One region of the Brevundimonas sp. GCM10030266 genome, then DNA from elsewhere that is predicted to be linked to it. Evidence: riboswitches for the same ligand, from Rfam matches in the RefSeq annotation. Region 1 holds a riboswitch; the other holds the start of a gene.
What was found. A riboswitch is a leader RNA that binds a small molecule or an ion and turns the genes downstream of it on or off. The one in region 1 is predicted to bind S-adenosylmethionine.

Region 1 (4,957 bases):
GCTCGTCATGGGCGTGTTCGGAGACCGCGCCGGTCACGACCGGGCGGGGCAGGGGCAGCGATGCGGCGGTCATCAGGCGGCCTCGGCTTCCAGCGTCGTCGCCACGATCACGGCGTCCAGCGCCGCCGACAGGTCGGCCAGCAGATCCTCCGGATGCTCCAGCCCGATGGACAGGCGCAGCAGGCCGTCGGTGATGCCCGCCGTCTCGCGCGCTTCCGGCGTCATGGCCGCGTGGGTCATCAGGGTCGGGTGAGCGATCAGGCTTTCCACCCCGCCCAGCGACTCGGCCAGGGTGAAGACCTCTAGCTGGTCCACGAAGGTGCGCACGGCGTCGATGTCGGCCAGTTCGAAGCTCAGCATGGCGCCGAAGCCCTTCTGCTGACGGGCGGCGATCTCATGGCCCGGGTGGCTCTTCAGGCCCGGATAATTGACGCGCTTCACCGCCGGGTGGGCGTCCAGCCATTCGGCCACGCGGCCCGCTGTCGCCTGCTGGCGCTCGACGCGGGCGAACAGGGTGCGCACCCCGCGCAGGGTCAGATAGGCGTCGAAGGGCGAACCGGTCACGCCCAGACAGTTGGCCCACCAGGTCAGCTGTTCCAGATCGGCCTGATCCTTCGCCACCACGGCGCCGCCGACCACGTCCGAGTGGCCGTTGATGTATTTGGTGGTCGAGTGGATCACCAGATCGGCGCCCAGTGCGATGGGGTTCTGCAGGGCCGGCGACAGGAAGGTGTTGTCCACCGCCGCCTTGCAGCCGACGGCGTGGGCGCGGGCGCAGATGTCGGCCACGTCCACCACGCGCATCAGCGGGTTCGACGGGGTCTCGATCAGGATCAGTTTCGGGTTCAGGGCGAAGGCGGCGTCCAGCGCCTCGCGATCGTTCTGGTCGACGAACTGGACGTCGAAATGATTGCGGCGCGCCCGGGCGCTCAGCAGGCGGTGAGTGCCGCCGTAGAGGTCGTGCGGGGCCAGCAGCAGGTCGCCCGGCTCCAGCGACGACAGGGCCAGATCCACCGCCGCCATGCCCGTGGCCGTGATCACGGCGCCCGCGCCGCCTTCCAGCTTTGCCAGTGTCTCGCCCAGCACGTCGCGGGTGGGGTTGCCCGAGCGGGTGTAGTCGTACTTCCGCTTACCCTCGAGCCCGTCGAAGCTGTAGTTCGAGGACAGGTAAAGCGGCGGCATCACCGCCCCGTGCGCCGGATCGTTGTTCACACCGTGCCGGGCGGCGGTGGTACAGGGATGGGCTTCGCTGGAACAGGTCATGCGGCGATCTCGTCAGGCTGGCGGGCGTACAGGGTGGAAAGGGCGTCGTGGAGCGTGCGGCCGACCAGCTCGCGCTCCTTCAGGAAGGCGTCGTGGCCGAAGATCGAACCCGCCTCGTCGAAGCGACGCAGGGCAGGGGCGCGGGCGGCGAGCTCGCGCAGGTCCTCGATCGGCACCAGACGGTCGCTGGTGAACCCCAGCAGGGTCAGGGGGCACTGGATGGCTTCCGGCGCGACCGCGTGGCGGTCCAGCGAGTCGGACAGCGAAATCCAGCGGTCGGCGCTGGTGGCCTCGGCGTAGTCGGCCCCGCGCGAGATCAGGTATTCGCACACTGGATAGGCTTCGCCGGCCCGCTCCGGCGCGGTGGTGGCGAAGCGCCAGTCGAACTCGTCGGCGGTGCGATAGGTGGTCATGGCCAGCTCGCGGGCCAGCGAGATGCCTTCCGCCTCACGGCCGCAGTCGCGGGCGAAGGCCAGCACGCGGCGCTGCACCCCGCGCCAGGCGGTCGCCGCCGGATGGGCGCGATGGGCGGCCGAGATGACGACCAGCTCGCCGATCCGCTCCGGGAAGGTCGCTGCGAAGGCCTGTCCGATGCAGCCGCCGTAGGAGGCGCCGACGAACGCATCGACCCGCGCTTCGCCCTGGGCGTCCAGCAGCAGGGCCAGCAGGCGGGCCTGATCGGCGGTGGTGATGGTCACGGCCGGATCGGTCCGGCCCGGCAGCAGGTCGACCGCCAGCACACGGACGCGATCCAGATCGACCGGTCCGCCGTGACGCACCGCCCACGACCACCAGCGCGCGGCGAAGCGGCCGCTCGAGATGCCGCCGGCGACGACCACCAGCGGACCCGACGCCGGGCCGTGGATGCGGCCGACGATCTCGTCCGCCGCCAGACGCTCGCCCGAGGCCAGCCGGAAGTCGGCCGGAATCGCGGCCGTCACGTCACGGCCGGGCGCCTCGTCGATGATCCATTCGGTGGTGGACGCCACTGTCCGCTCCGGTTCCGCTCAGCGAAACCGATGGGGCGAACCAGCTCTTGCGAAGAAAGACCCGTGAAGTCGTCTGGCCCCGTCAGGGACCACTCGCTTCACTCATCTCTCGCGGCTTCCGAAGACGCCCCGCAGGAGTTGGCACCATCTCCAGGGATCGGGTGGATCACTGGAAGGTTGCCCCGGCGTCAAAGGGCCTATCCCTCAGCCGGTCTTGATGAGTGTCCTTACGGTGACGAACGCGAAGCGGGTCGTCAATCCCCCAGGATTGCTGCGATCGCAAATTCACAAGCTTGGCCTTAAACGGCAATATCAATCCTCTTTTAGCAAGAAACGAGCATCAAAAATGCTCAACTCGGAGTCAGGTGCGCTACAGTCGCAACAAAGTTTCCTGAATCATTGTCCGGCCACTTGCGCATTTCGCAAGTGCGGTAAACAGTTCGCAAATGCGTAATGTTATCCATTTGGGGAACTGAGATGACTCGACTTCGCAGCGGCCTGGCTCTCGGGCTCGGCCTTCTGGCCACACTGATTGCATCGGGGGCCAGTGCGGCGCCCGCCCTTCTGGCCCACCAGGTTCCGCTGGAACTGGACGGCGCCGGGACGGCCTGGCTGTCCACCTCGACGGCCCTTGTTCTGCTCATGACCCTCCCGGGTCTGGCGCTCTTCTACGGCGGCATGGTGCGCCGCAAGAACGTGATCGCGACGATCACCCAGTCGGTCGGCGTCTTCGCCGTGGCCACCCTGGTATGGTTCATCGCCGGCTATTCCATCGCCTTCGGTTCGGCCGGCGCGCTCGGCGGCTACCCGGCCGAGACGGTCAACCAGTTCATCGGCAGCTTCGACGCCATCTTCCTGAACGGGGTGGGCATGGAGACGGCGCACAGCCTGCTGCCGGGGATCCCGGAATTCGTCTTCCTCAGCTTCCAGCTGACCTTCGCCATCATCACGCCCGCCCTGGTCACCGGCGCCTTCGCCGAGCGACTGAAGTACACGGGCCTGCTGCTGTTCACGGCCCTGTGGTCGCTGCTGGTCTATGCGCCGATCGCCCACTGGGTCTGGGGCGGCGGCTTCCTCGGCGGCGCCGGGGTGCTGGACTTCGCCGGCGGCGCGGTCGTGCACGTCAACTCGGGCGTGGCCGGTCTGGTCTGCGCGCTCTTCCTCGGCGCCCGCAAGGGCTACGGCAAGGAGCCGATCATCGCTCACAACCCGGTGCTGACGATGATCGGCGCCTCGCTGCTGCTGGTCGGCTGGATCGGCTTCAACGCCGGCTCGGCGGGCGGCGCCAACTCGCTGGCGGGCGTGGCCCTGATCAACACTATCCTGGCCGCCGCCGCCGCCTCCATCACCTGGAAGATCGTCGAGGTCATCGAGAAGAAGAAGGCGTCGCTGATCGGCGTGCTGTCCGGCATCGTCGCCGGTCTGGTCGCCATCACCCCGGCCGCCGGTTTCGTGGACCCGAAGGGCGCTGTCCTCATCGGTCTGATCGCCGGTCCGGTCTGCTACGCCTCCTCGGTCTGGATCAAGAAGCTGCTCCGCTACGATGACTCGCTGGACGCCTTCGGCATCCACGGCGCGGGCGGTCTGGCCGGCGCCCTGCTGACCGGCGTGTTCGCCTCGACCGCGATCAACAGCCTGGGCGAGGGCGCCAATGTGTGGACCCAGTTCATCGGCCTGGTCTGGACCATCGCCTACAGCGCGATCGGCACCCTGGTCATCCTGATCATCTGCAAGTTCACCACCGGCCTGCGCGTCAGCGCCGAGGCGGAGGAAGAAGGTCTGGACACCCACCTGCACGGGGAAGCCCTGGAGTCCGTCTGACCTGAATAACAGGCCGGCGCGGATCCTCTCACCGCGCCGGCCGCCAGTAAGCGTGTGCGTGCCGATTTCAGAACAATGGGGATACAGACATGAAACTCGCCTTCGCTTCCGCTGCCGCCGTCGTCGCCCTTTTCGCGGCGGCCGGATCGGCCAACGCCCAGGACGTGTCCTGGAACGTCGGGGTGACCTCCGACTACGTCTACCGCGGCGCCAGCCAGACCAATGAAGAGTTCGCCATCCAGGGCGGTGTGGATCTGACCTTCGAGTCCGGCTTCTACGCCGGGGCCTGGGCCTCGGATGTGGACTTCGGTGACGACACCTCCGCCGAGGTCGATGTCTATGGCGGCTATCGCACCGAGGCGGGCGGCTTCGCGCTCGACTTCGGCGTGATCGGCTACCTCTATGTGGATGAGCCTACGGAGGCCGACTACTCCTTCGTGGAGTTCAAGGCCGCCGCCTCGCGGGCCTTCGGTCCGGTCACCCTCGGCGCAGCCGTCTACTTCTCGCCGGACTTCTTCGGTGTGGATGAGGAGGCGACCTATGTGGAGGCCAACGGCAGCTTCGCTCCGGCGGACAAGTGGACCGTCAGCGGCGCTGTCGGCCACCAGTCCCTGAACATCAGTGACGACTACACCACCTGGAACGCCGGCGTGGCCTACGCCGTGACGGAAAACCTCTCCATCGACGTCCGCTACCACGACACGGACGTGGATGCGCCGCTGTATGAGGGTCGCGCGGTCGGCTCGCTGAAATTCGCCTTCTGATCTGACTTATCTGACGGAGACAATGATCCGGGCGTCCCTTCCGTCCGGCCATGGCCGGCAAGACCTTGCCTCTCTGGCGGGTCTTGCCGGTTTGTCCTTTCAGAACGGTGGCGCTTTCCT
Region 2 (4,957 bases), on a different contig from region 1:
TCTCCAGCGGCAGGGTCGGTCGGGTGTTCGGGTAAATCCGTTCGATGTCTCCGCCCGCCGCCGTCGCAGACCTCGGCATCCGGAAGGCGTTCACCGGTTGGGTGTCGCCGATCCACAGGGCGTTGATCAGATGGTCGGCGTAAGGGTCGTCGGTGTTCGGGTGGATCAGGATCTTCAGTCCGAGGTGGTTCAGCATCAACCAGGGGATCACGGTCGGGACCTGATCCGAACTGAAGCCGAAATAGAAGGACGGGGTGGTGTGCGAGCCGCGCGGTCCCTCGTTCCACTCGCCCAGCTCCACCCGGAACCGGTGGATGACCCAGTCGCGCAGCCGGGCCGCGCGATAGGCCGTGTCCTCATCGAAATAGATGTGGGCGTGGTAGCTGCTGATCTCGGTCCAAGGCCGCGGCGACGCCGGAAGCTCGACGCCGCGGGGCAGGGGGTCGGGCGGCGGCTTGGGATGCGCGCCCCAGGGACTGAGGGGGCTTTCGTCACCGACCTGGGCCGCGGCCTCGGGCGCGGTCGCGGCGACCGAAGCCGCCGCGACCGCCACCCCGCCGCCCAGAAGCAGCGCGCGCTTCGTGGGACTGACGCTCATCGGATCACCAGCTCAGGGCCACGCGGGCGTAGACGTAGCGGCCGTTGAAGCCGAACGGCGAGTAGAAGGGGAAGCCCAGCACGCCGTTGCTGTTCAGCGAGACCGGCACGGCGTCCGGGTATTCGTCGAACGCATTGTCCACGCCCAGCGACAGGGCGACCCGCTCGCTGGCCTGGAAGCGCGCCTCGAAGTCGGCCACCACCTTGTCGCCGGTCGCGTAGTCAGCCGCGGCGGTCGAACCGGGCTGCAGCACGCTGGCGTAGTGGGTGGCCCGCGCGGTCACGCCCCAACGGCCATAGCTCCAGTCCGCCGTTCCCGAGATCTTGGTGTCCGGCGTGCCGTTCTCGATGGTCAGGATACGGCTGCGGGCGAACAGCGGCGGCACCGGGTTCAGCACGGACGACGAGGTCGGCAGGCGCTTCACCTCCACATCGTTGAAGTTGGCGGCCACGGTGAAGTCCCAGTCGCCAAAACGCTCCGTGCCCAGGCGATAGCGGCCGACGATGTCGATCCCCTTGGTGGTGGTGTCGACCCCGTTCAGGAAGAAGCGCGCGGCCTGGACGCCCAGCGGGTCCAGCAGGCTGGCGACCTGCGGGCTGAAGCTGCGGTTGATCAGCTCCGACAGGACGATCTGGTCCTCGATGTCGATCTTGTAGGCGTCGATCGTCAGGTTGAAGTCACCCAGCCGGTAGACCGCCCCGACCGTGTAGTTGACCGAGGTCTCGGCATCGAGCGGCTGCGCGCCCAGCAGGCTGGCGACCGCGCTGGTGGCGGGGAAGGTGCCGGTCTCGACCACGGCGCCGTTCTGGATCACGGAGCTGGTCGAGGTGAAGAAGGACTGCTGCAGCGACGGCGCCCGGAAGCCGGTCGAGACCGAGCCGCGCAGGGCGAACGACGGCGCGAAGTCGTAGCGGGCCGAGATCTTGCCAGTCGTCGAGGTGCCGAAGTCGGAATAGTCCTCGTAGCGAACGGCGCCCGCGACGGTGAACTGTTCGGTGATCGGGGCCTCCACATCGATAAAGACGCCGACAGCGGTGCGGTCCTCGTCCACCTCGTTGGACGGCTGGAAGCCCGGGAAGCCCTGGGCGCCGCCGGCTAGCGCCGTGTTCGAGCCCAGCGGGCCGCGATTCCAGGATTCCGGCTGTCCGGCCTGGATATCATAGGTCTCGCGGCGGGCCTCCAGACCCACGGCCACGTTCAGCGGCGCATACAGGCCGATCTCGAACTGGCGGGCGAGGTCGGCGCCCAGCACCAGCTGGTCATAGATCAGCGAGCCGGAATCGAAACTGGTCGGCGACGCCGCGCCATAGGTGGCGTTCAGCGAGTTCTCGGTGCGGAAATCCAGCGCGTTGCGGCCGTAGACCAGGTTCACATCGGCGTCCCAGCCGCCGATCGAGCCACGCAGGCCCCCGGCTGCGGACAGGTCCTGCGAGTTGACGGCGATCTTGGGCAGGAAGCCGTCGGGATAGAGGGCGGCGACATTGTTCACATTGGAGGCCAGACGCGGGAAGGCGGCGCTTTCGCTGTCGCGATCCTGGAAGCCGGCCCAGCCATAGGCCTCCCAGCCATTGCCCAGCGGGGCGCCGGCGTTGGCGAAGACGGTCCATTGCTCGACCTGCGGGTCACCGAAGCGGGCCGTGATGGCGTTTGGGGTCACGCGCGGGTCCAGATCGGAACGATTGGTCGGGTCGCGCTGCAGGTATTCGGCGCTCAGGGTCAGATAGCCGTCCTGGCCCAGGCCGAAGCCCTGCCAGGCCGAGGCGGTGACGGTGCCGCCGTCCTGCTCATCCCGGCTCCCGGCGCGGGGCGTGTCGATGGTCGTGTTGTACTGTCCGAAGGTGACGGTCGCGCCGCCCCCTTCGCGGGCCTGTCGGAGGCGAAGGTTGACGACCCCGGCGATGGCGTCCGAGCCGTACTGGGCCGAGGCGCCGTCACGCAGCACCTCGACGCGATCCAGCGCGCCGGACGGAATGGTGTTCAGGTCCACGGCGGCCGAGCCGCGGCCGACCGAACCGTTGACGTTGACCAGCGCCGAGGCGTGGCGGCGCGTCCCGTTGACCAGCACCAGCGTCTGGTCGGGCGACAGGCCGCGCAGGGTGGCCGGGCGGATCGAGTCGGTGCCGTCCACCACCGCCGGGCGCGGGAAGGTCAGCGACGGCACGGACTGGGCCAGGGCGGCCGCCAGCTCGGTCGTGCCCCGGTTCTGCAGGTCTTCCTGGGTCACCACGTCAACCGGGGCCAGGGTGTCCAGACGCGAGCGGTTGGGGACGCGGGTGCCGGTGACGACGATCTCGCCGATCTCGGTGGCTTCGGGTTCGGCGGATTGCGGGGTCGTTTGGGCGTTCGCGGCGCCGGCCAGCAGGGCGGTGGCCGAGGCGGCGGCGAACAGGGTGAAGCGGAAGCGGGTGGTCGCGGTCATGGGGATGTCTCGTTCTCGATGAGGCGCAGCTCTCCGGTCGGCGTCGCACGCAGCGATCGCCGGGGATCCGGGCTGGCGATGTCTTTGGTCAGTTCGGGCGGTGCGCCCGGCGGGTCAGCCGATTACAGCGAACGGCGACATCGCATCGAAAGGCCGCGGCACATAAGCGTACGCGGCGCACGGGCCTCGGCGGTGAGAACGGTCAGGGCGTTGGTCTTGTCAGCACGCATCGTCGTCTCCTGCATCATCAGGAACGCCAGCGGTGACAGATGGGGGGAGTCCGGCTTCGACCGGGCTCTCATCTGCCGCGACCCGGGGAGGGGTCCCGAAGGAGTTGGCACCTTACGGAGGTCCGCAGGTTGCCCCGACGTCAAAGGGCCTATCCCTCAGCCGGTCTCGATGAGCAGATGCGATATTGCGATGCGTCATAAATGCGTCAAGCGCAGGCCGGAAAAAAGTACGGCGGCGCAGGGTCGCCCCCGCGCCGCCGTGTCTTTCAGGCACCAGTAACGGTGTTAGGCTTCGCTGCCCAGACCGTCCTGTTGGCCGGCGCCGCCGGCGACCATGTCCGCGGCCTGTTCGGCGGCGGCTTCACGGTCTTCCTCGTAGGCCGACTTGATCACGTCCTCGCCCTTGGCTTGACGCTCGGCTTCGTCGGCCGAACGGGCGATGTTGATCTTGACGGTGGCCGAGACCTCGGCGTGCAGGCGGACCAGCACTTCGTGGACGCCCAGCGTCTTGATCGCCGTGTTGAGCACGACTTGCGAACGCTCGACCTTGCCGCCTTCAGCCTGGACGGCTTCAGCGACGTCGCGACCGGCGACCGAACCGTACAGCTGACCGGTTTCACCGGCCTGACGGATCATGACGTAGGTCTGGCCGTCGATCTTGTCGGCGACCTTCTGAGCGTCAGCCTTGTTCTTCTCGTTGCGCTGCTCGATGGCGGCGCGGTCGAGTTCGAACGCCTTCAGGTTGGCGGCGGTGGCCCGGCGGGCCTTGTCGCGCGGCAGAAGGAAGTTGCGAGCGAAGCCGTCCTTGACAGTGACGACGTCGCCGATGGCGCCGAGGTTATCGACGCGTTCCAGCAGAACGACCTTCATCTTACTTCACCACGTAGGGCAGGAGGGCCAGGTAGCGCGCGCGCTTGATGGCCTTGGCCAGCTCGCGTTGCTTCTTCTGGGAGACAGCCGTGATGCGCGACGGGACGATCTTGCCGCGCTCGCTGATGTAGCGTTGCAGCAGCTTGACGTCCTTGTAGTCGATCTTCGGCGCGTTCGGGCCGGAGAACGGGCACACCTTGCGGCGGCGGAAGAACGGGCGACGGGCCGGGCCGGAGCCGGCCGGCGCGCCCGGGGTCGGGGCGGTGGTATCGGTCATGTTCCGGGTTCCTTAGGCTTCGACAGCAGCGTCTTCGCGGGGACCGCGTTCACGCTCGCGCTCGCGCTCGCGTTCACGGCGGGCCAGCAGCGGCGACAGTTCCAGGTCGAGTTCCTCGACGCGGACGGTCAGCCAGCGCAGCACGTCTTCGTTGATCGACAGCTGACGCTCGACTTCGGCCATGGCGGCCGGAGGGGCGTCGACGGCGAGCAGCGAATAGTGAGCCTTGCGGTTCTTCTTCACGCGGTAGGTCAGGTTGCGCAGACCCCAGTACTCGATCTTGGCGACGGAGCCGCCGGCTTCCTCGATCAAGCCCTTGATGGTGTCGTTCAGCGCTTCGGCCTGCTGCGCCGAGATATCCTGGCGCGTCATGACCGTGTGCTCGTAAAGAGCCATGCGGTATTCTCCCTTGTGGGCGCCGGCGCGGGCGGACCGGGTAGTCCGTTCCACGATGGTTCCCGAGGCGGCGGCCGGGATGACTTCCCGAACCCTTTGGAGCTCCGCACCGGGACCGAGGCCCTGGAAAGCGGGCGCGTATAGGGGAAAAGCGCGCCAAGAGCAAG

Region 2: linked by a shared signal. The riboswitch ahead of ACFQQC_RS17505 (TonB-dependent receptor plug domain-containing protein) and the one ahead of ACFQQC_RS09625 (homoserine O-succinyltransferase) in region 1 are both predicted to bind S-adenosylmethionine.

Annotation. Positions count from the first base shown of each region.
Region 1 is NZ_JBHTCY010000002.1:623,474-628,430, reverse strand. It holds gene ACFQQC_RS09635 (homoserine dehydrogenase) at 1-73, opposite strand, end outside; gene metB (cystathionine gamma-synthase) at 73-1,263, opposite strand; gene ACFQQC_RS09625 (homoserine O-succinyltransferase) at 1,260-2,252, opposite strand; SAM riboswitch class I at 2,352-2,476, opposite strand; gene ACFQQC_RS09620 (ammonium transporter) at 2,730-4,073, shown strand; gene ACFQQC_RS09615 (TorF family putative porin) at 4,163-4,837, shown strand.
Region 2 is NZ_JBHTCY010000006.1:56,041-60,997, reverse strand. It holds gene ACFQQC_RS17510 (DOPA 4,5-dioxygenase family protein) at 1-598, opposite strand, end outside; gene ACFQQC_RS17505 (TonB-dependent receptor plug domain-containing protein) at 603-3,017, opposite strand; SAM riboswitch class I at 3,313-3,423, opposite strand; gene rplI (50S ribosomal protein L9) at 3,533-4,117, opposite strand; gene rpsR (30S ribosomal protein S18) at 4,119-4,394, opposite strand; gene rpsF (30S ribosomal protein S6) at 4,407-4,790, opposite strand.